2 regions of the Acholeplasma sp. ORD1043 genome follow, and region 1 is predicted to be linked to the other one. Evidence: a T-box and tRNA genes for the amino acid it is inferred to sense, from the RefSeq annotation. Region 1 holds a T-box; the other holds one or more tRNA genes.
What was found. The T-box of region 1 lies ahead of serS (serine--tRNA ligase). A T-box ahead of a tRNA ligase gene usually reads a tRNA of that ligase, here a tRNA-Ser.
Positions count from the first base shown of each region.

Region 2: it encodes a tRNA-Ser, which carries the amino acid that the T-box ahead of serS (serine--tRNA ligase) is inferred to sense. The anticodon was not compared.

Region 1 is NZ_JAQLOJ010000010.1:25,667-29,103, forward strand. It holds gene PG914_RS04665 (ABC transporter ATP-binding protein/permease) at 1-1,955, shown strand, start outside; T-box leader at 1,972-2,173, shown strand; gene serS (serine--tRNA ligase) at 2,227-3,437, shown strand, end outside.
Region 2 is NZ_JAQLOJ010000001.1:167,588-171,024, reverse strand. It holds gene PG914_RS00815 (ATP-binding protein) at 1-162, shown strand, start outside; gene ptsP (phosphoenolpyruvate--protein phosphotransferase) at 162-1,877, shown strand; tRNA gene PG914_RS00805 (tRNA-Ser) at 1,888-1,978, shown strand; gene PG914_RS00800 (IS3 family transposase) at 2,139-2,282, shown strand; gene PG914_RS00795 (hypothetical protein) at 2,529-3,068, shown strand; gene PG914_RS00790 (hypothetical protein) at 3,164-3,437, opposite strand, start outside.

The DNA of each region.
Region 1 (3,437 bases):
AAAGAAGAGCTAAAGAAGTATTAACTCGTGTTGGTTTAAAAGAACATATGTACAAAAGACCTAACCAATTATCTGGTGGTCAACAACAAAGAGTTTCAATCGCAAGAGCACTGGTTAACAACCCATCAATCATTTTAGCGGATGAACCAACAGGTGCTCTAGACTCAGAAACATCTGTTGATATCATGAACTTATTAACTGAGATCTCAAAAGATAAATTAATTATCATGGTCACTCACAATGGTGAACTTGCTGAAAAATATTCAAACCGTATTGTTAGATTAAAAGATGGTCTAGTTGTTTCAGATACTAATCCATATAATCCTAAAGCAGATGAATTAAGAAAAGATGACACTAAGAAAACATCAATGTCATTCTTTACAGCTCTTCGTCTATCTTTCAAAAACTTATTAACTAAAAAGGTTAGAACACTGATTACAGCCCTAGCTGGTTCAATCGGTATTATTGGAGTTGCTTTAGTTTTATCACTTCAATATGGATTTACTGATTACTTAAATGAAATGGAACGCGGTACATTTGCAGGGTTACCATTAACAATTAGTAGAAGCTATATTGATATTAGTGCACTAGTAAGTGAGAGTCAAAATCAATTAAAACCAATTGATCCAATCGAAAATGGTGTTGGTGGATATGATCCTCAAACCTCTAGTGGTTTTGAAACAAATAATATTACACAAACATACATTGACTACTTAGAGTCAAGTGACTTAGAAGAATATGCAACTGTAGTATATAATTATGGTTTCACAGGTCAATACTTCTTTTTAAATGGCGACACTTTAAACTATAATCCAAAAGCACCAACAAGTGGTCTTGGTACTGGTGGTAGAAATTATGTTTCTCAAAGTGGTTATACTAACGAATTCCTTGAAAATTTCTTTGTTCCAGTATATGGGAGATTCTATGGGGAATCGGCTAATGAAGCGATATTAATGGTTGATAATCAACATCGTGTACCAAATAAGATCTTAGAATTCTTAGGCTTTGAAACAGGTGAAGATGTTGTTGTTCCGTTTGAGGAAATCATTGGTAAAGAATTCAAAATATTTACAAATAATGCATATTATAAATACGAAGATAATACATTTAAATTAAAATCATCAAGTGAATTATTAGCAACTTATCAAAGCAATTCAGAATTTATTTTAACGGTTAAAATTGTTGGTGTTGTTAAATCAGATAGTGAATTTATTACTGCTAGTGAAGCAATTCTTTATTCAAGTGCGGTTTCAAAATCTATCCTAGATTTAAATATGACAAGTGATGTTGTTGTTGCACAAAGAGAATCAGAATTGAATGTTATTGGAAACATGCCTTTCCAATTTGGTAATACTAAAGAAGATCAATTATACACTTTAGGTGGTATCGATTTACCAACTCAAATTTTAATTTATCCAAATAACTTTGATTCAAAAGAAGCAATTGTTGAAATTCTATCTACTTACAATGAAGGTTTAGATGAAGAAGATCAAATTCATCATACAGATAATATTGCATCCGCACTTTCAATGATTAAAACAGTTATGGATTCAATTTCTGCAGTATTAATTGCGTTCTCTGCAATCTCATTATTTGTATCATCAGTAATGATTGGTATTATTACATATACATCCGTTCTAGAAAGAACAAAAGAAATTGGTGTATTACGTTCAATTGGTGCAAGAAAGAAAGACATTTCTAGAGTATTCAACGCAGAAACAATTATCGTTGGATTTATCGCAGGTATTTTAGGTGTTGTTATTACTTATGGTATCGTTCCACTTGTAAACATTATCTTAGCTGATGCAACAGGTACAGAAAATGTTGCAGAACTATTCTATGTACACGCAATTGCATTAGTAATCATCTCAGTCTTATTAACATTCGTTGCTGGTCTAATCCCAAGTAAAATTGCTGCTGGAAAAGACCCAGTTGTGGCTTTACGTACAGAATAAAATAATATATAATATGTGTAACACGTTGAAAGAGCTAAGTAATTAGCATCATTTGTTCAAAGAGAGTTCCTGGTTTGGTGTAAAGGAATACAAAGATGTTAATGAATCTACTCTGGAGTGATGGCAAAACCATCCGGGTCATTCCGTTATCAATGGTAAAAGCGCTATGAGCAATCATAGAATTAAGGTGGCACCGCGAAATCAAATTCGTCCTTAGGAAGTTTTTTCCTAGGGACTTTTATTTTTTATAAATATATAAGGAGGCATTCTCATGTTAGATTTAAAATTTGTAACAGAAAATTTAGACTATGTGCTAAATAAATTAGAAGGTAGAAATGGAGATTACACTTTCTTAAAGAAAATCCCATTACTTCAAGAAGAAAGAAAAAACATCATTAACGATGTTGAAACAAAAAAAGCAAAACGAAATGAAATCTCTAAATTAGTTGGCCAATATAAAAGAGAAGGTAAAGACGCTACCGATCTTTTAAAAGAAGTTGAAGCAATCAAAGCTGATATTCCACATCAAGAAGAACGTTTAGCTGCAATTGAACAAGAAATATTTGAAATGTTATCAATTGTTCCAAATCTCCCTGCTGATGAAGTTCCAGTTGGTAAGGATGAAGAAGCTAATGTTGAAATCAAAAGATGGGGCACAATCCGCAACTTTGATTTTCCAATCCAAGACCATGTGGCATTAGGTGAAAAACTAGGCATCCTAGACTTTGAACGTGCAGCCAAAATTACGGGTCCAAGATTTGTTGTTGATATGGGGTTAGGCGCAAGACTTGAGCGTGCGCTAATCGCATTTATGATTGACTTGCATGTAGCTAAAGGATATAAAGAAATTATTCCACCATATATCGTATCTGCTAAGAGCATGTTTGCTACAGGTCAATTCCCTAAATTCAAAGAAGATTCATTTAATCTTGCAGGTACTGATTGGTATTTAAATCCAACAGCTGAAGTTCCAACCATTAACCTATACCGTGATGAAATTGTTCCAAACGAACAATTACCAATTAGATATGTATCATTTACAACTGCATTTAGAGCAGAAGCTGGATCAGCTGGACGTGATACAAGAGGTATTTTACGTCAACACCAATTTAACAAAGTTGAATTAATTAAGTTTGCTCGTCCTGAAGAATCTGAAGAAGAACATCAACAAATGTTAAAAGACAGTGAATCTGTGCTTCAAGCATTAAATCTACCATACCGTGTTGTTTTATTATCAACAGGCGATATGGGATTTGGGATGAAGAAAACATATGATTTAGAAGTTTGGTTACCAGGTCAAAATATGTACCGTGAAATTGGCTCAATCTCTAATGCGGGTGATTTCCAAGCACGCCGTGCAAATATTCGTTTTAAACGCGATAAAGATGCTAAAACAGAATACCTACATACATTAAACGGTTCAGGTTTAGCTGTTGGTAGAACTATTATTGCAATCCTAGAAAACTATCAAAATGCTGATGG
Region 2 (3,437 bases), on a different contig from region 1:
GACGCGATGATGAAATTCTATAATTCATTATCTATTCAACTATTTATTGCAGTACCGCCTCAAAGAGTTTCTAATATTATTAACTATGTCACAACTTCACTAGCAATTGTTAAAGATAATGACTTTGCGATTGTTGAAGCATTCAACAGAGAGGTTATATAATGGAAAACAAAATTTTTGGTATTTCAACATCAAATGGGATTGCAATTGCACAAATACATCATTTAAATGAATTACCATTGATTCAAGTTGGTAAACTTGGAAAAGGGTATGATATTGAAGTTAAAAGACTAGAAGCTGCTTTATTAACTGCTAAGAAGGAACTTACTTCGCTTTATCAAGATATTGAAAAATCAGTTGGTAAAGATCAAGCAAGTATCTTTAATGCACAAAGTCTGATGCTTGATGATCCAATGCTTAAAGAAGAGACTTTAAAGAAGATCAAAGAAGATAGTACTTCTGCAGAATATGCATTCCGTCAAACAATTTCTGAAATGATTGACCTTTTTGAAGCAAGCGAAAACATGTATATTAAAGAACGTGTTGCAGATTTAAAAGATATCATGAGAAGAGTCTTAGCACATCTTACAGGTATGAAATCTTCAAAACACTTAATTAATAAAGATGTAATTTTAGTCGCTGATGAAATCATGCCAAGTTTAACTGCTACTTTGGATAAAAAATACATTAAAGCGATTGTTACATTAAGTGGTTCTAAAACAAGTCACGCAGCAATTCTTGCGCGTCACTTAGGTATTCCTGCAATTTCAGGCATTGATGTTTCGAAACTTCCAGAAAATCAATTAGCAATTGTTGATGGTAAAAAAGGATTTATTATTTTAGATCCAAGTGAAGAAGAGGTTCAAATTTTTAAAGATAAACAAAAACAAATTATTAAAGAACAACAAGTATACTTAAAACTTAAAAATCAAAATGGTAAAACTAAAGATGGTAAAGAAATAGGTATTCTTGCAAATATTTCAGAACCAATTGACATTGAAAATGCCAAGGAACAAGGTGCAATGGGGGTTGGTTTACTACGTACTGAAAATCAGTATATGGAATCAAGTGATTTCCCGACTGAGGATGAATTAACTAACTTCTATTTAGAAGTTGCATCTAACTTTAAAGATCAAAAAGTAGTTGCAAGAACATTAGATATTGGTGGCGATAAAGAACTTCCATATCTATCAAATAGAGGCGAATTAAATCCATTTTTAGGTAATCGTGCAATTCGTTATAGTCTTTCTTATCCATCACTATTTAGAACGCAATTAAGAGCACTTTTAAAATCAAATAAATATAAGAATCTTTCTATCATGTTACCTATGGTAACAGTAAAAGAAGAATTGGATGAAGCAAAAAAGGTTATTGATACAGCAATTTCTTCATTAAAAGAAGAATTTGTGGATGTAAATTTACCAAAATTTGGTATCATGATAGAGGTGCCTACAGCTGCACTTCATATTGAAACTTTAATTAAGTATGTAGACTTTGTAAGTATTGGTACAAATGATTTGATCCAGTATTTATTTGCAACCGACAGAACGAATGAAAAGGTAGCAAATTTATATCAACCTTATCATCCAGTTGTCTTAAGAACAATTAAAAATATTGTTGATGTTGCACACAAAGCAGGTAAGAAAGTCTCAGTATGTGGTGAAATGGCATCCAATCCAAAACAATCCTTACTCCTTGTTGGTTTAGGTGTTGATGATCTCTCTATGAATGCAAATTCTATTGCAGAGATTAAATATCTAATTTCTAAAGCAGACAATAAAAAACTTCAAAGTATTGTTAGCGAAGCATTAACTTTAGAAACAAATAAAGAAGTAAGTGAATTAATTGAACAATATTATAAAGAGCTAGCTGACTAGCTCTTTTGATGGAACAATACTCAAGTGGCTGAAGAGGTACGCTTGGAAAGCGTATAGGTCTGTAAAAGGGCGCGGGGGTTCAAATCCCCCTTGTTCCGCCATATTAGCACAACAGTGTTGATACAATAGTATCAACTTTAAAAATAGGAAAATAGGGAGATAATCCCTTTTTTCTTTACAGACCATCAGTTAATAAATTGAATAACTGTGATAGATTGTATAATGCTCTATTTCTGGACTTTATAGAAACACGAAAGCTCAATAAAAACACAAAAGGTTAAATCTTTATCTGATTTAATTAGAACAATTGATGAGTATATCTATTGGTATAATCACGATAGAATAAAATTAACTCTAGGTGGTTATTCCCCAATACAATTTAGACTCATGAATCAACAAATATGATACAATAACTACAAAGAACATAAAGTACAAGAAAATGGTATCAGTTCAAAATTGGTGGGAATTCTGGAATTCGGATTACTACTATCAAATCATCGGTCAGTAATATTTTGGTTATAGTAATTAGAAGATAACTTGTAGACTATAAAACGAAAACAAGTAGCAGTGACTATTAACTAACAGAGTCACTGCTACTTTATAAGTCAAGTCATTAAAATACTTGTATAATAGCATCTGAAAGGATTAACATTGAAGAAAACTTTATTGATAATCGGTGTTGCAATTTTGTTATTTGCATTGGATATGATTTTAACAATTTACTATATTCAAAATTATTACCATCTTGTTGGTGAGGGAAATCCACTGGCATCAACAGAATATGGTTATTTGATTTTGCCTGTGAATGCCATTTATTTGATTTTCATTATCATAGCAGCTATTGTTATGGGTAGATATAAAACCATCGTGTTAAAATCAAAAAGTGTTCTTGATTATATTAAAAATCTATATTTAAGTAAACATAATAATTTCATATTTGTGAATGGATGTTTTACTTTGATCATCGCATCATTTGTTTCAAGAGCAACCGCCATTTTTGATTGGCTTGTTTTTGGTTTCTATAAAGAAGAGTTTTTTCAATCTCGGTATGCAATCATTCGTTCATTAATGCCTTTAGGAAGATATGATGTTGTCACCGGCATAATAACAGCAGTTATAGCAATTCCTTTCTGGTTTTATATGGAATATATAAAATCATCCTTGCAATTAAAAAGGGATCAATCCGAATGAACGATATAGGAAAGTAATTTCAATAATACGCCAAATAAAAGAGGATCAAATTGCTCATGTGAATCATCTTTTTAAGTTTGAAAGATACATTGAGATTATTTCCAATTAAATATCCGATATTCTTTCACATATTTTTCTATAGTTTTGTCCTTGTTGGGATTGTGTCTAATAAATTCTTTATATTTGCCTAGATTATCTACTATTCGCATTTTACATTCTGGTTTAGATTGCCATTTTATGTCTTTTTCAACTTCAAGTTCTACAATGAATATATAAATTTGTTTAATGCTTAAACATTTATTTTCATCATCAATCAAGATATTACATTTATTCAAATATCTCCAGTGTGCTTCATTTTTAGGATTGTAT